2 regions of the Achromobacter sp. JCM 18799 genome follow, and region 1 is predicted to be linked to the other one. Evidence: riboswitches for the same ligand, from Rfam matches in the RefSeq annotation. Region 1 holds a riboswitch; the other holds the start of a gene.
The links. A riboswitch is a leader RNA that binds a small molecule or an ion and turns the genes downstream of it on or off. The one in region 1 is predicted to bind glycine.
Positions count from the first base shown of each region.

Region 1 (10,177 bases):
GTCTGGTTGCTGGGGTCGTTGGGAATGCCGACGCGGGCGCCTTCGGGCAGCTCATTGAGCGACTTGTACTTCCTGGAGTAGAACGCGATGGGCGAGATCAGCGTGTTGGCCACGGACACGAGCTTGTAGCCGCGCTGCTTGATCTGGTCGTTCAGGAAGGGAATGTGCTGGAAGGCATTGGCGTTCAGGTCGCCGTTGTTGAGCGCCTCGTTCGGGCTGGCGGTGCCGGTGATCACCACGGGCTCGACCGCCAGGCCGTTCTTCTTGGCGACCTGGGCCACCACTTCCCAGATCTGCTCGTCGACGCCGCCGCGCACGCCCACCTTCAGCGGCTTGGGATCGGCCGAAAAAACCGGGCCATGGAACATTGCCGCCGAAGCCAGCACCGCGCCCAGCAGGCGCTTGAAGAAACGGGAAGTCATGTTGGAATCGCCTCTCAGGCTATGCGGTTATGAGAGAAACGATTCTAGGGAGGGGGACGGACCCGGCGAACGAATAGTTCGTTGAGTCCTTATTACAGGGGCGTTTGGTTATGGCGGCTGGGCATATGGTCCCGGCACATGCCCCGCCGCGCGGATCAGAAGGGCTTGACGACCACCAGCGTCACGATGGCCGCGGACGCGATGACGGTGAAGGGCGCGTACAGATCCACCAGCGGCGGACGCTGGGCGCTGCCATTGGCCATGCGCCGCAATGCCGCGCTCTGGATGCCGAGCAGCGCCGACAGCGCCAGCGCGAAGCCCACCTTGATCCAGATCCAGGTCATGGCGAACCAGCCGAAGGTCATGGCCAGGTGCAGGCCGACCAGCCACGTGAGCACCATGGCCGGCGTGGTCACGTAGAGCGTCCAGCGGCGCAAGGCGCCCAGCATCTTGCGTTCCTTGGGCGCTTCTTCACTGTCCTGCGGCTGCGAGGACAGCAGGAACAGGGACACGAACAGCGATCCGCCCAGCCAGGCGACCACGGCCGCCACGTGTAGCATTTTCAGGAGTTGATAGGTCATGATGACCGCGATTATCGCCGGATGCGGACCGCGCCGTGTATCGGCACGGCGTATCCGTTTGCGCTACGGCAAGCGGCGCCCGGCAACGCAGCCTTACTTGGCCGCCTCGGGGCTGGCCGGGGCGGCGGGCGCGGGAGTCGATGCGGGCGCGCTGGATGCGGGGGCAGCAGATGCAGGGGCAGCAGATGCGGGCGCGGAAACTGCGGGTGCAGGCGCCGCCGGCGCGGGAGCCGCAGCGGCGGGCGCGGCCGGCGAACTGGAGCCTCCCGCGGCAGGTGTTTTCGGCGTTTCGCTGCCGCCGTTGGCCGCGGCCGGATTCAAGGTATCGGCGGGCTTGTCGGGAGATTCCGCCGGCTCGGCCGGCGCGGCCTTGGGTTGCGCCTTGGCCCGGCCGCCTGCGGGCGCATGCGGCGCGGCGGCGGCCTGCGCGTCCGGCAGGAAACGCTGTAGCAGCTGGAAGAAGCCTTCATAGAACTTGGGCCGCGCAACCGTCTGGCTGCCCGTCTTCACCAGCGAATCGTCGCTGGACCCGAACGGCATGGACACCTGGCCCAGCACGCTCACGCCCACGCTGGCCGAGCTATTGGTGCGCTTGATCGAATAGCGGTCCTGCACGGCGTTGGCAAACACCGTGGCGCGCTCATTCGCGCTGCCATCGGAGGCGCATTCGATGTTGAAGGCAATCTGCGTATGCTGGCCGTTTTCGTCCTGGAAATTCTTGTGCCCCGTGACCCGCGAACCCTCGAACTTGTCGATGTTGTAGCCCTGGCTCAGCAAGGCGCGGCGGCCCGCGTCGCAGGCGGCGACGTTACTCGCATCGACGGTGCGCGAGTAAGTGTTGTTCTGGGTGAAGTCTTCTTTTTCGAACTCTGGCTTGGGGGATGAGCATCCCGCCAGAACGCCCACCAGGGCAACGGACAGGGCCAGCGACGGACTGCGGGGAAAACGGGGCATGAATTGGGGGAACAGTAATGCGTCAAGCGTCCGTTATAGCGCATCCCCGGCACCATTTCTTTTACGAGGAATGTGCAGTTCAACGGAGAGGTAACAGAGTTCAAAAAAAGGGCCGCATCGCGGCCCGGGCAGCCCTGGCTGCCTCGTTCAGGGCGACACGCGCGCAGGCGCGAGCGGCGGCGCCTCCTGCGCCTCCAGGTTCAGGCTGCGCGGGTAATGCTTGCAGCCCGCGGCCAGCAGGCCGATGCACAACACCGTGGCCACGCCAACCAGGACCGACATGGACTGCCCTACCGCTGCCGGGTTCTTGAACAGCCGGTCCGTCAGCATGGCCACGGCGGTGGTGCCCAGGCCCAATCCGATCAGGTTCGAGATCAGCAGGAACAGCGCCGATACCTGGGCGCGCAGCTGATTGGGCGGCAGTATCTGCATCGCGGCGGTCGAGGTCGGCATCGGAAACGAGGCGAAGAACATGGCTGGCAGCAGCAAGCCCACCGACCACCACAGCGAATCGACCTGGGTGAAGACCACCGCAGGCAGGGCCATGCCGGCCGCGCCAATCACGCCAGCGCGCAACGGCGCATCGCTGTAGCCCCGCTTGGCCAGCCAATCCATCAGCCAGCCGCCGCAGAACACCCCGGCGGTATTGGCGACCAGCACCACCACGCCCAGCATGTAGCCGGCTTCCGAGGGCGACATGCCGAACTTGCGCATGTAGAACGCCGGCGTCCAGCCCAGCAGTGCGAACAGCACCATCGCATAGAACGAGAAGCCCAGGTAGTGGCAGAAGAAGGTGCTGCGATGGCGCCCCAGGAAGCGGAAGGTATCTTCCATGGCGGGCTTCTGCACCTGCCCCGAGGCATTGCGCCGCAAGCCCAGCCGCTGCGGATCGCGCACCGTCAGCAGGATCAGCAGCGCAATCAGCAGGCCAGGCAATCCCACAATGAAGAAGGTCACCTGCCACGGCCGCATTGCGCCTATCCACGGCAAGGCAACCGTATCCACGCTCTTGAGCAGGTTGATGACGTAGCCGCCGATCAGGAACGCCATGCCGCCGCCGATGAACGAGCCGATCGAATAGATCCCGACGGCGCGCCCCAGCTTCTCGCGCGGGAACATGTCGCTGAGCATGGAGTACGTGGCGGGCGAGAGCGCCGCCTCGCCCACGCCCACGCCGATCCGCGCGAGAAACATCTGCGCGAAATTGCGCGAAAGGCCACAGGCCGCCGTGGCCAGGCTCCAGAACGCCACGCCGATCGCGATGATCCGGGGCCGCGAATAGCGATCCGCCAGCAAGGCTATCGGTATGCCCATGAAGGCGTAGAACAAGGAGAACGCCAGCCCGTGCAGCAAGCTGAATTGCGTGTCGGACAGCTGCAGGTCGTGCTTGATGGGTTCGATCATCAGCGCCAGGATCTGCCTGTCGACGAAGGAAAATATGTACGCTAGCATGCATATCACCACGACGTACCACTCGTAGGCGTAGCTAGGTTTTGATCCGTGCCGCGGGCTGCCGTCAGTCATGGTTTGTTTCCCTTGTATGGTGGTGAGATCTGCCCATGCCCAAGGGCCGGGTTGTGTCTCACTTGCTTGCAGGCCCATCTTTTGTAGGTCTTTGCGCAGCCAGCCTCTATACGCCTGACGCAACGACTGTTCCCGCTGCGCAGGAAAGCATGTTCAACGACACCAATCCGCTGGACCGCCATTGCTTGCTGGACTCGGGCAACATCGCCGAGATCAAGGACCAGGTCAGCCAGCACCTATGGTCGCACCGCATGTGCGTTCCCCCGGGAAAACCCCTGCAATCGCGCCTGTACGGCGTCTTCTTCGGCAACGCAGCCTTGTTCGACCTGCACTATGGCGCGGAAGTCGAGATCGACGCCGGCGACATCGCCAGCTACTACCTGATCCGCATCACGCTGCAAGGCTCCGGGCTGATCACGCTGGGCAAGCGCAGCGCGTCGATGAACGCGGGTAGCCTGACCATTTCCTCGCCGTCCGAGCGCAGCGTGATCCGCATCGGCCGCGACTGCCGCAACCTGATCCTGCGCATCGAGCGCGAGGCGCTGGAACGCCAGTTGCAGCGGCTGCTCGAGCGCCCCGCCAAACAGGCGCTGGTGTTCGACCTGCAAATGGATGCCGACGCGCCCGGACCGGTGGCAGTGCGCGAAACGCTGGACTATCTGTGCCGGCTATACCGCCATCCCGCCATCGAAGGCGTCACGCAAACGCTGGCCGCCGGCTTTTCAGACTACCTGTTGACGCTGCTGCTGACCCAGCTGCCGCACAACTACTCCGAGGCCTTGCAGGCAGACCGCCGCCAACCGCTGCCCCTGCATGTGCGGCGCGCGCGCGATTACATAGAAAGCCATCTGGACCAGCCGCTATCGCTGACGGACCTGGCGGCCCACTGCGGCGTCTCCGTGCGCACGCTGCAAAACGGCTTCTCGCAGTTCCTGAAGCAAAGTCCCAGCGACTACGTGCGCAACCAGCGGCTGGCCCAGGTGCACGCGGCGCTTGCGCAAGCCGGCGAAGGCGACAGCGTCACCGACATCCTGCTGCGGCACGGCATTTCCAGCTTCGGGCATTTCGCCATCCACTATCGCAAGCGCTACGGCTGCCTGCCGTCGGACACCCTGCGCCAAAGCAGGCATTAGGCGTTGCACGGCAGCGCCAGGATTCGCTTGCCGGATCGGAACGCCGCTTGCGCGTTCGGCGCAGCCCCGCCAGCGCGCCGCCGCTAGGATCAAGGCTCCATCAGACGGAGCTTGACCATGAGAATCAGCGTCATAGGCGGCGGCCACGGCTGCTACGCGGCAGCGGCCGAGCTGTTCGAGAAAGGCCATCACGTGCGCTGGTGGCGCCGGGACTGGACGGCCTTCCAGGACTTGCGGGATGCGGGCGCGCTGACGGTCACCGACTATCGCGGCAGCCGCCAGATTCCGCTGGGCGACGGCCCCCGCCAGTTGCAGCTGGTGCGCGACCTGGCCACTGCCGTGGAGAATGCGGAGCTGCTGGTCATTCCCCTGCCTTCCACCACCCACGAAGCGCTGGCCCGGGAATTGGCGCCGCTGCTGCGCGACGGCCAGGTCGTGTTCCTGCCGCCGGGCACCTTCGGCTGCTACGTCTTCGCCCGCGCCATGAAAGAAGCAGGAAATGCCGCGAACACGGCCTTCGCCGAGACCGGCACCCTGCCCTACCTGGCCCGCAAACATGGCGAAAAAGTCGTGATCAGCGGCTACGCCACCCGCCTGCCCACCGGCGTCTTTCCGCGGCGGCTGTCGGAGCAGGCGCTGGCCGTGGTCCATCGCGCCTACCCCAGCATCGAACCGATAGAGGACGGGCTTTCGGGCGCGCTGATGAACGCCGGCCCCATCATCCATCCGCCGCTCATCATGATGAATGCAGGGCCGCTGGAACACTTCGACAAATGGGACATCCACAACGAAGGCACCCAGGCCTCCATACGGCGCGTGACCGACGCGCTGGACGCGGAGCGCATCGCCATCCGCGTGGCCCTGGGCTATGCCGCGCCGCACTTCCCGTTGGCCGACCACTATGCCGCCGAAGGCGATGAATGGATGTACGGCCGCGGCGCCCATGGCAGGCTCACCGACAGCGGCGACTGGCGCGAGGACATAGACCTGCACACGCACCGCTACATGCTGGAGGACACGCGGCTTGGCCTGTCATTCCTGGTGTCCGCCGGCCGCTGGGCGGGCGTGCCGACGCCTGTCGCACAAGGCCTGCTGAGCCTGGCCAGCGCGGTCACGGGACGCGACCTTTACGCCGAAGGACGCACGTTCGAACGCCTGGGCCTGGACCGCCTGTCGCGCGCGGACATGCGCCAGCTTCTGGCCAAAGGCTGCTGACACGGAGATGCAAGCCATGAACGAAAGACTCTGCGTAATCGGCGCCGGCCGCATGGGCGTGGGCATCACGCTGTCATACATCCATGCCGGACTGGACGTCACGCTGATAGACATCAAGCCGCGCCCGCCCGCCGAGCAGGCCGATTACTTCGCACGCGTGCGGGACGATCTGCGCCGCGAACTCGGCATCCTGTGCAGGCTGGGCTTGCTCGATGCCGCGCAGGCAGAGGTGGCGCTGGCGCGCATCCGCCTATGCACGCGCGAGGATGCCGAAGCAGATCTGCGGCAGGCGCGCGTGGTGTTCGAAGCCGTGCCTGAACGCCTGGACGCCAAGCGCGATGCCTTTCTGTGGTTGGGAGCGGCCTGCGCGCCGGACAGCATCATCGCGTCCACCACGTCCACCTTTCTGGTCACCGAACTGGCGGAGCTGGTGCAAGGTCCGCAGCGCTTCCTGAACGCGCACTGGCTCAACCCCGCCTACCTGATACCGCTGGTGGAAGTGAGCCGCGGCCCCCAGACCAGCGAGGCCGCGACGCAAGGGCTGCTGGCAGCGCTGCGCCTGGCGGGCAAGAAGCCCGTGCAGTGCGCCCCCGCTGCCGGCTACATCGTGCCCCGCATCCAGGCCCTGGCCATGAACGAAGCGGCCCGCATGGTGGAGGAAGGCGTGGCCAGCGCCGAAGACATCGACACGGCCGTGCGCCTGGGCTTCGGCCTGCGGTTTTCGGTTCTGGGGCTGCTGGAGTTCATCGACTGGGGCGGCGGCGACATCCTCTACTACGCCTCGCGCTACCTCGCCGATGCCATCGATCCGCGCTTCGCCTCGCCTGCCGTCATCGCCAGCAACATGGAACAAGGGCGCAACGGGCTGCGCGACGGCCAGGGCTTCTATGACTACGCCGGCATGGACGTAAATGCCTACAAGATGGAGCGGCTGGCGCAATTGTGCAAGCGTCTGGAAGTGATGGACCTGTTGCCCCGCCACAACGCGGCAAGGCAGCCGCCCGCGCGATAGCGCGCCGGCCTGCGCGCCTACTTTTCCAATTCGCCCAGGATCCGGTACGCCAGCCGGACCCTGGCCTCGTTCGGATAGTTGCGGTTGGCCAGTATCACGATGCCCAGCTTCTTCGACGGCACGAATGCCACATAGCCGCCGAAGCCGTTGGTCGAACCCGTCTTGTTGATCCACACGGCCTCCTGCGGCGGCAGCGGCGGGTTCAATGCGGTCACGGGCTGGCTCTGGCTGTTGTAGTTGCCGGCATTGGCCGTCAGCAACGCGTCCAGCGTCGCCGGATAGCGCAATTGCTCCCAGGCCAGGTCCTGGGTCATGTCGCCCAGCTGGTAATAGCCGACGTGCGTCTGCGCAATCGCGCCGCGCAGTTCGGCATCGGCAAGGTTCAAGCCCATGTTCGCGTCGACGAAGCGGATCAGGTCGCGCGCGCTGGTCTTCACGCCATAGGCTTCGTCGGCCAGCACGCCCGGATTCACGCGCACGGGCGCATCCTGCTTGTTGTAGCCCTGCGCGTAGTCCGCCATCCTGGCGGCCGGCACGTCGATGTAGGTGCTGGTCAGGCCCAGCTTGGGAAACAGGTCCCGCTCCATGGCCGCCTTGAACGGCCGGTTCAGGCTCTTGGCCGCAACCACGCCCAGCATGCCGATGCTGGGGTTGGCGTAGGTGCGATACGTGCCAGCGGCATGCTCGGGCTTCCAGGCCTTGAGGTAAGCCATCATCTGCGCCTGGTTCGTGACCGCGTCGGGCACCTGCAAGGGAAAGCCGCCGGTCGTGTGCGTCCCCAGGTTGATCAGGCTCAGTTTGGCGAAGTCGCTGCCGGCGAGCTCGGGCAGATACTTGGCCGGGCTGTCGCTCAGCGCCAGGCGGCCGCGCGCCTGTGCGTAGGTTGCCAGGGTTGCCGTGTAGGTCTTGCTGATGGAGCCGATCTCGTACAGCGTGTCGCTGTCGGCCCGCCTGCCGGTTTGCCTGGATGCCACGCCATAGTTGTAGAAATGTTGCGTCCCGTTGCGGGTCACGGCGATCGACATTCCCGCAATGCCATGTTCGCGCATGACGGCCTGGACCGCCTCGTCGACCTTGCTGTCGGTCTCCGCCTGTCCGGCCTGCGCCAGCCCGCAGCCTGCGGCCATCAGCGTAAACAATCCCGTGCGCAGCATGCTGTTCAAGCGCATTCTCGTCATTCCCTGTCGTGTCGGATCGGTGGCGCCGCGACGGCGGCGCGCAAGCATCGTAACGCGGCGCGGCGCCTTATTGGTACTAACCCTTGGTCTCATTCTGGGGGATTTTGGCTATCCTCGCCTCGTCGATCCAAAACCCCGCAGAAGAGACCTGCCCCCCGCGGCAGGCGCCGACGGAGCAACCGCCCCGGAAACTCTCAGGCAAACAGGACTGCGCGGTCTAGACAATCTGGAGAGAGGCGCGGATTGCGCCCACCGAAGGGGAACCCGCCGCCGCCTGCGCCGCGGGTGAAGCTCTCAGGTACAGAGACAGATGGGGTGCTGCGGCCGGGTGGCCGCGGCCACTCAATCTGGAGCCATCATGCCCCGCATCGCCATCATTGGCGCCGGTATCACCGGCGTCACGTCCGCCTATGCCCTGAGCAAACTGGGATACCACGTCACCGTCTACGACCGCCAGCGCTATCCGGCCATGGAGACTTCCTACGCCAACGGCGGCCAGCTATCGGCCAGCAACGCCGAGGTCTGGAACAGCACCGCCACCATCATGAAAGGCCTGCGCTGGCTCGGCCGCCACAACGCGCCGCTGCTGCTCAATCCCCGCTTCAGCTGGCACAAGTACTCCTGGCTGGCGCAGTTCATCGGACAGATCCGCAACTACCGCCGCAACACCATCGAGACCACGCGGCTTGCCATTGCCGCGCGCCAGCACCTGTACGCCATGGCGGAAGAAGAAGGCATAGATTTCGACCTGGAGCGCCGCGGCATCCTGCACATCTACCACGACGCCGCCAGCTTCGAGACCGCGCGCCGCGCCAATGCCCTGCTGCAGGAAGGCGGGCTGGAACGCTACGCAGTGTCGCCCGAGGAAGCGCGCAGCATCGAACCCACGCTGCAAACCCCTTGCCATGGCGGCTTCTACACGCCCTCGGACGCCACCGGCGACATCCACAAGTTCACCAGCGGCCTGGCCCGCGCCTGCGAGCGCCGCGGCGTGCGCTTCGCGCAGGACGCCGACATCCGCAACATCAGCGTGGACGGCGCGCCCTACGTGCTCGACGTCGCGCGCGAGGGCGGCGCGCGCCGCGAGCAGCACGAGGCCGACGCCATCGTCGTCTGCGCCGGCGCCGTCAGCCGGCAGTTCGCCAGGCAGCTGGGCGACACGCTCAACATCTACCCGGTCAAGGGCTATTCCATCAGCGTGCACCTGGACGACGCCGCCAGCCAGGCGGCCGCACCGCACGTCAGCCTGCTGGACGAAGCCGCCAAGATCGTCACCAGCCGCCTCGGCGACCGCTTCCGCGTGGCCGGCACGGCCGAGTTCAACGGCTTCAACATGGACATCCGCGCCGAACGCGTGCAGCCGCTGGTGGACTGGACCCGCAAGCACTTCCCCGGCATCCGAACTTCGCGCGTGGTGCCGTGGTGCGGGCTGCGCCCCATGACGCCGAACATGATGCCCCGCGTCGGCCCGGGCAGGCGGCCGGGCGTGTTCTACAACACGGGGCATGGGCATCTGGGCTGGACCTTGTCGGCGGCGACGGCGCAGATGCTGGCGGCTAGCGTGAGGGAGGGGGTGGGAGAGGCTTGAGTTGAGGCGAGCAAACCCAGCATTGATGCAACCAGGTTTGCTCGTACCGCTTCGCCTACTTTCTGTCCGAATAATGGGATAAAAGCCGGCGGATAAGTGAACTCCAGTCTACAGTTGCACCTGTCGGTACTTGCACTGGAGGCCCATGCCGTGAAACGCTCGCATCAAGACCAGGCGATTCCATACTGCAATCGCAGCGGGGATAAGGCGGAAGCCTATGCCCTGCTCAAGCTAATCGATCGAGGCCGGCGCGAAATATCGCAGGGAAACGTCATTCCTGCGGGCCACGTCTTTGCCCAATTTGAAGCAATGGACAAAGATGCCGAGGAATGACACTCCCGATTGCATTTCTTCCGCCCGTGGTGAATCTGTTCGCGGAAATTGATCTGCAAGCTCAATAATGCAAGCTCGCTACCAATGCTCAGGTCCCGACGCTGCGCGCTCCAACTCCTTGTGTGTGTAACGCCGCGTCGGTCAATGTACTAAGGCCGCATCCCTGTCTTCGGCAGTCAGCAGTTCCGCGTCCGCATCGTGCCGGAGACTGTCCTTGCACACCTCCCCATCCTTCAC
Region 1 is NZ_AP043866.1:2,111,311-2,121,487, forward strand. It holds gene ACZ5YA_RS09995 (MetQ/NlpA family ABC transporter substrate-binding protein) at 1-422, opposite strand, end outside; gene ACZ5YA_RS10000 (CopD family protein) at 578-1,003, opposite strand; gene ACZ5YA_RS10005 (DUF2242 domain-containing protein) at 1,097-1,957, opposite strand; gene ACZ5YA_RS10010 (spinster family MFS transporter) at 2,105-3,481, opposite strand; gene ACZ5YA_RS10015 (cupin domain-containing protein) at 3,631-4,614, shown strand; gene ACZ5YA_RS10020 (NAD/NADP octopine/nopaline dehydrogenase family protein) at 4,732-5,829, shown strand; gene ACZ5YA_RS10025 (3-hydroxybutyryl-CoA dehydrogenase) at 5,837-6,841, shown strand; gene ampC (class C beta-lactamase) at 6,859-8,019, opposite strand; glycine riboswitch at 8,148-8,240, shown strand; glycine riboswitch at 8,242-8,333, shown strand; gene ACZ5YA_RS10035 (D-amino acid dehydrogenase) at 8,378-9,607, shown strand; gene ACZ5YA_RS10040 (hypothetical protein) at 9,758-9,940, shown strand; gene ACZ5YA_RS10045 (metal-dependent hydrolase family protein) at 10,082-10,177, opposite strand, start outside.

Region 2 (10,177 bases), 1.5 Mb from region 1:
CGCGCCCTCCGACACCGCGTCCGTGGCCGGCTACATGCAGGACTTCGACGTGGACACCGTGACGACCATGCTGGACGACATGGTCTACAACCCGCGCAAGCAGGACGGCGACGAAGGTCCGGTCCTGATCCTGGATCCCCGCGACACCGGCGCCAGCGAGCTGCGCGTCGACTTCCTGTGCAACGACTTCACCGAGAAGTGCCATGACCTCGTCGTGACCGCGACCTACAGCAGCAAGAAGCCGGTCTCGCTCAAGGCCATCAACGCCTGGAACCAGGAATACCGCTGGACCCGCGCCTACCTGGACGACAAGAACCGGGCCGTGCTGCAGATGGACATGAACTCGGAAGGCGGCATCGGCAAGGAAAACCTGCAGATCATGCTCAACACGTTCTTCAGCATCGCGGAAGACTTCTCGGTGGCCAGCAAGGCCGCGCCGGCGAAGTAAGCCTCGGCTGACGCAAGACAAAAAAATCCCCCATCTTTCGGATGGGGGATTTTTTTTGCCTAGGGGCCCGGCTCGCGCCGGGACTCGCGGCCCACGCTCAGGCGTAGGCTTCGATCGGCAAGCAGGCGCAGACCAGGTTGCGGTCGCCGTAGGCGTTATCCACGCGGGCAACCGGCGGCCAGTACTTGGCGTCGCGCAGCGAAGCCACCGGGTAAGCGGCCTGCTGGCGCGGGTAGTCGTGCAGCCATTCCTCGGCCAGCAGCATCTGCGCGGTGTGCGGCGCGTTCTTCAGGACGTTATCCTCGGCATCGCGCTCGCCGCGCTCGACCTGGGCGATTTCTTCGCGGATCGAGATCATCGCGTCGATGAAGCGGTCCAGTTCGGCAACGCCTTCCGATTCGGTCGGCTCGACCATCAGCGTGCCGGCAACCGGGAAGCTCATGGTGGGCGCATGGAAGCCGTAGTCCATCAGGCGCTTGGCGATGTCTTCGGCGCTGATGCCGCTGGTTTCCTTGAGCGGACGCACATCGAGGATGCACTCGTGCGCCACGCGGCCATTGCGGCCCGCATACAGGACCGGATAGTGGTCGCGCAGGCGGGTCGCGATGTAGTTGGCGTTGAGGATGGCGACTTCGGTGGCGCGGCGCAGGCCGTCGGCGCCCATCAGCGAGATGTACACGAACGGAATCGGCAGGATGCCGGCCGAGCCGAACGGCGCGGCCGACACCGGGCCGACCTTGGCGTCGCCGGGCAGCTTGCCCTGCTCGTTCACCACGCCCGGCAGGTACGGCGCCAGGTGCGCGCGCACCGCCACGGGACCCACGCCGGGGCCGCCGCCGCCGTGCGGAATGCAGAAGGTCTTGTGCAGGTTCAGGTGGGACACGTCCGAACCGAACTTGCCCGGCTGGGCCACGCCCACCATCGCGTTCATGTTGGCGCCGTCCAGGTAGACCTGGCCGCCGGCCTGGTGCACCAGATCGCAGATCTCGGTGACGGCTTCCTCGAACACGCCATGGGTCGACGGATACGTGATCATCAAAGCGGCCAGCTTGTCGCCGACCTGTTCGATCTTGGCGCGCAGATCAACCAGATCGACGTTGCCGTTGGCGTCCGACGCCACCACCACCACGTCCATGCCGGCCAGTTGCGCCGAGGCCGGGTTGGTGCCGTGCGCCGACGAAGGGATCAGGCAGATGTTGCGCTGATGCTGGCCGTTGGCCTGATGGTAGCCGCGGATCGCCAGAAGGCCCGCGTACTCGCCCTGCGCGCCCGAGTTGGGCTGCAGGCTGATGTTGTCGTAGCCGGTGATCTCGCACAGCGCGGCCGACAGGCGGTCAATCAGTTCGTTGTAGCCCTGGCTTTGCGAAGCCGGCGCGAACGGGTGGATCAGCGCGAACTCGGGCCAGGTGATGGGGATCATCTCGGCGGTCGCGTTGAGCTTCATGGTGCACGAGCCCAGCGGGATCATGGTGCGGTCCAGCGCCAGATCCTTGTCGGCCAGCTTGCGCAGGTAGCGCAGCATGTCGGTTTCCGACTGCACGCTGGAGAACACCGGGTGCGTCAGGATCGCGCTTTCGCGCGCCACGCCGGCGGGGATGCCACTGGCGGCGGCCGCGTCCAGGGCGTCGATGTCGAGCTCAACGTCGTCACGTTCCAGGCCGGCGGCGAAGACATTGACCAGCGCCTGCAGGTCGGCCACGGTCACGGTCTCGTCCAGCGACACCGCCAGGCGGGCGCCGTCGACGCGGCGCAGGTTGATGTGCGCACAATCGGCGGCGGTCAGGATGGCCGGCGTCGCCGCGCCGGTTTCCAGCAGCAGCGTATCGAAGAAGGTGTCGTTGACGACGTTCACGCCCAGCTTGACCAGCTCGGCGCGCAGGATGGCGGTGCTGCGCTGCACGCGCTCGGCGATGCGGCGGATGCCGGCCGGACCGTGCCACACGGCGTACATGCCGGCCATCACGGCCAGCAGCACTTGTGCGGTGCAGATGTTGGAGGTGGCTTTTTCGCGGCGGATGTGCTGTTCGCGCGTCTGCAGCGCCAGGCGCATGGCCGGGTTGCCCTGCGCGTCCTTGGACACGCCGACCAGGCGGCCAGCCATGTTGCGCTTGAAGGCGTCCTTGCAGGCCATGAAGCCGGCATGCGGGCCGCCGAAGCCGAACGGCACGCCGAAACGCTGGGCCGAACCGATGGCGATATCCGCGCCCCATTCGCCGGGCGCGGCCAGCAAGGCCAGCGCCAGCAGGTCGGTGGCGACGGCAACGATGGCGCCTTGCGCATGCGCGGCTTCAGCCAGCTTGCGGTAGTCGGCGACGGAGCCGGTGCTGTGCGGGTATTGCAGCAGCACGCCGAAGCACTCGGGCAGGCCTTCGGCCTCGTCGCCGATGGTGATTTCAATGTCCAGGCCTTCGGCGCGCGTGCGCACGACTTCGATGGTCTGGGGATGCACGTGGCGCGAAATGAAGAACACCGGGCTCTTCGACTTGGCGCTGCGGCGTGCCAGCGTCATCGCTTCGGCGGCGGCGGTGCTTTCGTCCAGCAGCGAGGCGTTGGAGATGTCCAGCCCGGTCAGGTCGGCGACCATGGTCTGGTAATTCAGGAGGGCTTCGAGGCGACCCTGCGAGATCTCGGGCTGGTAAGGCGTGTAGGCCGTGTACCAGGCGGGATTCTCAAGAATGTTGCGCAACACCACGTTGGGCGTCTGCGTGCCGTAATACCCCTGGCCGATGTAGCTGCGGTAGACCTTGTTGCGGCCGGCGATCTGCTTCAGTTCGGCCAGCACGTCGGTTTCGCTGCGCGAGGCGGGCAGCGCCAGCGGGGCCTGGCTGCGGATCTTGGGCGGCACGACTTCTTCGATCAGGGCGTCCAGGCTGGCGCTGCCGATGACGGCAAGCATGGCGGCCTGGTCGGCGTCGGAAGGGCCGATGTGGCGGGGAATGAAGTCGGTGTGGGTGTCTAGGGCGCGCGACATGGAGAGGTCTCGGGATAGCGGGTGTCGTCGGAGGACGGACGGTATTGCATCTTGCGGACCGGGCGCGTGGCTGACGCCTGCGCGCCCGTTCCGGCCAGGCGGCTTAGCCGTTGGCGACGGCTTCGTAGCCGGCGGCGTCGAGCAGCTTGTCGGCGTCGGCGGCGTTGACCGGCTTGATCTTGAAGATCCAGGCGGTGAAGGCCGATTCGTTGATCAGGTTGGGATTGTTTTCCAGCTCTTCGTTGAACGCGACGATTTCGCCGGCCACGGGAGCGTAGATGTCCGAAGCGGCCTTGACCGATTCGACCACGCCAGCGGTTTCACCGGCGTTCAGCTTGGCGCCGACCTTCACGTCGCCAACGAAGACCAGGTCGCCCAATTGATCCTGGGCGGTATCGGTGATGCCGACGACGAACACGTCGCCTTCGGCTTTGACCCATTCATGAGACTCGGTGTACTTGCGATCGGTGGGCAGACTCATGGGAACTCCTGAGGGAATACGGGTAGATGAATGGTGTTGCGCGCCTCGCGCGGGCGGCCGTCGCCCCAGGGGCCGGCGGCTCGCGCGAAGCTTCGAGTTTACGAGTGTTCGACCGCTTTGCCGTTACGCACGAACGGCAATTTGCAAGCCAGGGCGGGCACCCATTTGCCGCGGATGTCGACCTCGACCGTGTCGCCCGGCTTGACGCCTTGCGGCAGGCGGGCAAAGCCGATCGACACGCCCAGCGTCGGCGACATGGTGCCGCTGGTGAGCTCGCCCGTGCCTTCCTTGGTGCGCACGGCCATATGCGCGCGCATCACGCCGCGCTCTTGCAGCTTCAGGCCGATGAAGGTGGCGGGCGTGGCGAACTGTTCCAGCGCGTCGCGGCCGATGAAGCGGCGCTCGGCGCTCTTCAGGGACACGGTCCAGGTCAGCCCGGCCTGGTCGGGCTGGGTCAGCTCATCCATGTCCTGGCCGTAGAGATTCATGCCGGCTTCCAGGCGCAGCGTGTCGCGCGCGCCCAGGCCGCAGGGACGCACGCCCTGGGCGACCAGGTCGCGCCACAGCTGCACCACGTCGGCGGCGGGCAGCACGATTTCAAAACCGTCCTCGCCGGTGTAGCCGGTACGGGCCACCAAGGTGTCGTCACCCACGCGGGCGGCCACGAAGGGCGTCAGCGGCTCGCTGGCGGCCTGCCAGGCCGGGCGCGCGGCCCAGACCTTGGCGCGGGCGTTCGGGCCTTGCACGGCCACCATGGCCAGGTCGCGGCGCGGGGTGATGGCGACGTCGAACTGGCCGGCCTGCTTGACGCGCTGCATCCAGGCGACGTCCTTGTCGGCCGTGCCGGCATTGACCACGACGCGCCATTCGTCGGCGGCGAAGAAATAGATGATCAGGTCGTCGATCACGCCGCCTTGCGGGTTCAGCATGCAGCTGTACAGCGCCTTGCCGGGCACGGTCAGCTTGGACACGTCGTTGGCGACCAGACGCTGCAGGAAGGCGAACGCGTCCGGACCGGCCACGTCGACGTTCAGCATGTGCGACACGTCGAACATGCCGGCGTCCTGCCGCACCGCGTGGTGCTCTTCCAGTTGCGAACCGTAGGCCAGCGGCATGTCCCAGCCGCCGAAGTCGACCATGCGGGCGCCAGAGGCGATGTGTTCTTCAGCCAGCGGGGTGCGTTTGAGGGTTGCGGACATGCGCGGAAACTCCGGGGCGGCAGTGTTGCCAGGGTTACGGAATGCCAGTGGTGCCAAGCGGGGTGCGCTTGTACAACGGCTGAATCTTCCGCCCCTCTGTCCTTTTGCCTGAGAGTTGCCCCGCATGGCGGGTTTGCACCTTCGGCGCCTGGGCTGCTCGCTATGTCCCTAGTTCAGGGGCGGCGCCAGGTCTCTCCAGAGTACTGTTTTGCCGCGTCCGCGCGGTAAAAAAACCGGGACAGGGCAAGCATGGGCGGTATGGGTTACCTGAGCGATTCCGGGCGAATTGCGCCTTCGGCGGCGGCCGGACGTACAGGCCGCTCTCTCCCGCAACATGCGTGACAGCGGCGCAAGCATACAACGAAAGCCGCAGCCAGGGAATGCCTGCGGCGGCCTCAGCCCAGCGCCGTGTCCAACAACATCATCAGCACGAAACCCAGCATCAGCCCGCAGGTCGCGTAGACCTCATGCCCCTTGCGGTGCGATTCGGGGATGATCTCGTGGCTGATCACGAACAGCATGGCGCCCGCGGCAAAACCCAGGCCCCAGGGCAGCAGCGGCTCGGACCAGCCCACCACGGCGGCGCCCAGGACCGCGCCCAGCGGCTCGACCAGGCCGGACAGCATGCCCAGCGCCACGGCAAACGCGCGCTGGTAGCCCGCCGCCAGCAGCGCCACCGCCACCACCAGCCCTTCGGGAATGTCCTGGATAGCAATGCCGGTGGCCAGCGCGGTGCCGCGCATGGCGTCGTTGCCCGCATAGCCCACGCCAATGGCCAGGCCCTCCGGCAGGTTATGCAGGGTGATGGCGAAAACGAACAGCCAGGTACGGCGCAGGCGGTGCGCCTCGATGCCTTCCCGGCCCTTGATGAAATGCTCGTGCGGCAGGGTACGGTCCATGAGCAGCAGCACCGCCGCGCCCAGCAACACGGCAGCGCCCACCGTCAAGCCGGCGCCCCAGGGGCCATAACCCAGGTCGCGGCCCGCCGCGATGCCCGGCGCCACCAGCGAAAAGGCGCTGGCGGCCAGCATCACGCCGGCGCCGAAGCCGAACATGCTGTCCTGCATTTTCTGGGGGATGGTCCGGGCGAACAGGATGGGCAAGGTGCCCAGGGCGGTAGCGCCAGCTGCGACCAGTCCGCCCAGAAGGGCATCGCCCACGTGCGGCGCACGCACGTCCAGATAGACCCACAGCTAGTGCAGGCCCAGGCAGGCCACCAATACGGCCAGGGTCCACACGCTGATGCTGGTGGCCGCCGGCCGCACGCGATGACGGCTGAAGGTATTCATGTGCCGCTGCCCTCCTTGCGAGAGATGCGCTCAGCGCTGGGCCGCCGCGTAGCGGCGCGCCACTTCAGGCCAGTTCACGACATTGTAAAAGGCGCCGATGTACTCGGGCCTGCGGTTCTGGTACTTCAGGTAGTAGGCGTGCTCCCACACGTCCAGCCCCAGAATGGGCGAGTTTCCGTGCATCAGGGGGCTGTCCTGGTTGGCGCTGCTTTCCACCACCAGCTTGCCGGCCGGTGTGACCGAAAGCCAGGCCCAACCGCTGCCAAAGCGGGTCAGCGCGGCCTTGGTGAACGCATCGCGGAAGGCGGCCTGCCCGCCCAGCTCGGAGTCAATGGCCGACGCCAACGCGCCATCCGGCTCGCCTCCGCCCTCGGGCGACATGACCGACCAGAACAGGCTGTGGTTCGCGTGGCCGCCGCCATGGTTGCGCACGGCGCCGCGTATGGCTTCGGGCAACTGCTCCAGCCGCGCCACCAGGGACTCGACCGGCTCGTTGGTGACGATGTCCGCGCCTTCCAGCGCGGCGTTCAGGCTGTTGACGTAGGTCTGATGGTGCTTGCTGTAGTGGATCTCCATCGTCATCGCGTCGATGTGGGGTTCCAGGGCGTCGTAGGCATACGGCAGGGGCGGGAGGGTATAGGCCATGCATGTCTCCGTGAGATCCGCCCCCGATTCAGGGCTTGGATATATATCGAAAACATAAATGATAAGTATTTTTATTTGATATAACAATGGCAGGTTTCCAATACCTGCCATAGCGCCGGCCTATCGGCGCCCTGTCCCGCCTGGGGAAGCTAGAGCGCCTTGCCGCAGGCCACGCCCGAGGCCCAGGCCCACTGGAAGTTGTAGCCGCCCAGCCAGCCCGTGACGTCCACGGCTTCGCCGATGAAATAAAGACCGGCGACGGTCTTGGCCTGCATGGACTTCTGGTCCAGGCCGCGCGTGTCCACGCCGCCGCGCATGACTTCGGCCTTCTTGTAGCCAGCGGTGCCGCTGGGCACCAGGCTCCACTGATGGATGTCCTGCGCCAGCGCGCGCAGGGTCTTGTCCGGCGCGTCGGCCAGGCGCAGCGCCGCCAGGCCCGGCTTGCCGCCCTGCTCCGCCAGGTGCAGCCAGCGGTCGGCCAGGCGCTTGGGCCAGAGGCCCGCCAGCACGGTATGCAGCTGCTGCCGGTTGCCCGACTTCGACGCCAACAGTTCTTCCGCCAGATCGCGGCCAGGCGCCAGATCGATCACGATGGGTTCGCCAGGCTTCCAGTAGCTGGATATCTGCAGAATGGCGGGGCCGGACAGGCCACGATGGGTGAACAGCAGGTCTTCGAGGAACTCGCCGCGCGCCTTGCCCTGCCCCGTGTGCAGATTGACTTCCAGCGCCACGCCGGACAATTCGGACAGGGACCGCCATTGCTCGGCATCGAAGGTCAGCGGCACCAGGGCGGGCCGCGGTTCCACGACCTTCAGGCCGAACTGCCGCGCAATCCTCAGGCCGAAATCGGTGGCGCCCAGTTGGGGAATGGCCATGCCGCCGGTGGCGATCACCAGTTTCGCGGCGCGGATCGGGCCTTGGCTGGTGCGCAGCTCGTAGCCCTGCTCGCCATGGCCGATCTCGGCCACCGAGCATCCCATGCGCCACTGCACCCTGCCCGCGTCGCACTCGGCGCGCAGCATTTCGATGATGGATTCGCTGGAATCGTCGCAGAACAGCTGGCCGCGATGCTTCTCGTGCCAGGCGATGTGGTGGCGCTTCATCAGCGCCAGGAAATCCTGCGGCGTGTAACCCGCCAAGGCCGAACGGCAGAAGTGCGGATTGTCGGAGAGAAAGTTGGCGGGGCCGGCGCCGATATTGGTGAAGTTGCAGCGGCCGCCGCCGGAAATGCGGATCTTCTCCGCCAGGCGCTCGGCGTGGTCGACGAGCACCACGCGCAAGCCGCGCTGGCCGGCGACCGCGGCACACATCATGCCCGCGGCGCCGGCGCCGAGTACTGCTACATCGAACATCAGTCTTCGATCAGGCAGTCGACGTAGTAGCGCTTTTCGCCGTCCGGACCCACTTCGTCGGCCAGGCCGTGGATGTAGGTTTCGAAGCCCGGGAAGCGCTGGTTGAACTCGCGCGCGAACTGCAGGTACTGGACGATGGTGCGGTTGAAGCGTTCGCCCGGGATCAGCAGGGGGATGCCCGGAGGATACGGCGTCAGCAGCACGCCAGTGACGCGGCCTTCGAGCTTGTCGATGTCGACGCGCTCGACCTCGCGGTGCGCCATGCGGGCGAAGGCGTCCGACGGCTTGAGGGCCGGCACCATGTCGCTCAGGTACATCTCGGTGGTCAGGCGGGCCACGTCGCGGGCGCGGTAGGCTTCGTGGATCTCCTGGCACAGGTCGCGCAGGCCCATGCGCTCGTAGCGGCGATGGTCGCGGCAGAATTCCGGCAGGATGCGCCACAGCGGCTGATTACGGTCGTAATCGTCCTTGAATTGCTGCAAGGCGGTCAGCAGCGTGTTCCAGCGGCCCTTGGTGATGCCGATGGTGAACAGGATGAAGAACGAATACAGGCCGGTCTTCTCGACCACCACGCCATGCTCGGTCAGGTACTTGGAGACCAGCGCGGCGGGAATGCCGGTTTCGCCGAAGCTGCCCGACATGTCCAGGCCCGGGGTGATGATCGTGGCCTTGATCGGATCCAGCATGTTGAAGCCTTCGGCCATTTCGCCGAAGCCATGCCAATGGTCGTTGGACTCCAGGATCCATTCGTCGCGGTTGCCGATGCCTTCAGAAACCAGGCGATTCGGGCCCCAGACCTTGAACCACCAGTCGTTCTTGCCGAACTCGGACTCCACCTTGCGCATGGCGCGGCGGAAGTCCAGGGCTTCGCGGATGCTCTCCTCGACCAGCGCGGTGCCTCCCGGCGGTTCCATCATGGCGGCGGCCACGTCGCAGGACGCGATGATCGCGTACTGGGGCGAGGTGGACGTGTGCATCAGATAGGCTTCGTTGAAGACGTTGCGGTCCAGCTTGCGGGTCTCGGACTCCTGCACGATGATCTGCGAGGCCTGCGAGATGCCGGCCAGCAGCTTGTGCGTGGAGTGGGTGGCGAACACCATCGCGTCCTGGCTGCGCGGGCGGTCCTGGCCGATGGCGTGCATGTCCTGGTAGTACTCGTGGAACGAGGCGTGCGGCAGCCAGGCTTCGTCGAAGTGCAGCGTATCGACATAGCTGCCCAACTGCTTCTTGATCATTTCGACGTTGTAGATGACGCCGTCGTAGGTGCTCTGCGTCAGCGTCAGGATGCGCGGATTCTTGTTCACCGCTTCGCGCGCGAAGGGGTTGGCCTCGATCTTCTTGCGGATATTGTCCGGGTGGAACTCTTCCAGCGGGATCGGGCCGATGATGCCCAGGTGGTTGCGCGTGGGACGCAGGAACACCGGGATCGCGCCCGTCATCGTAATGGCGTGCAGGATCGACTTGTGGCAGTTGCGGTCCACCACCACCACGTCGCCCGCGGCCACGTTGGCATGCCACACCACCTTGTTGGAGGTGGAGGTGCCGTTGGTCACGAAGAAGCAGTGGTCGGCGTGGAAGATGCGCGCGGCGTTCAGTTCGGATTCGGCCACGGGGCCGGTGTGGTCCAGCAGCTGGCCCAGTTCGTCCACGGCGTTGCAGACGTCGGCGCGCAGCATGTTCTCGCCGAAGAACTGGTGGAACATCTGGCCCACCGGGCTCTTCAGGAACGCCACGCCGCCGGAGTGGCCGGGGCAGTGCCAGGAGTACGAGCCGTCCTGCGCGTACTTGACCA
Region 2 is NZ_AP043866.1:3,645,709-3,655,885, forward strand. It holds gene ACZ5YA_RS17180 (DUF945 family protein) at 1-448, shown strand, start outside; gene gcvP (aminomethyl-transferring glycine dehydrogenase) at 546-3,419, opposite strand; gene gcvH (glycine cleavage system protein GcvH) at 3,523-3,900, opposite strand; gene gcvT (glycine cleavage system aminomethyltransferase GcvT) at 3,999-5,099, opposite strand; glycine riboswitch at 5,186-5,308, opposite strand; glycine riboswitch at 5,344-5,439, opposite strand; partial or broken gene ACZ5YA_RS17200 (ZIP family metal transporter) at 5,495-6,388, opposite strand; gene ACZ5YA_RS17205 (superoxide dismutase) at 6,419-7,033, opposite strand; gene ACZ5YA_RS17210 (BaiN/RdsA family NAD(P)/FAD-dependent oxidoreductase) at 7,183-8,385, opposite strand; gene ACZ5YA_RS17215 (arginine/lysine/ornithine decarboxylase) at 8,385-10,177, opposite strand, start outside.
Region 2: linked by a shared signal. The riboswitch ahead of gcvT (glycine cleavage system aminomethyltransferase GcvT) and the one ahead of ACZ5YA_RS10035 (D-amino acid dehydrogenase) in region 1 are both predicted to bind glycine.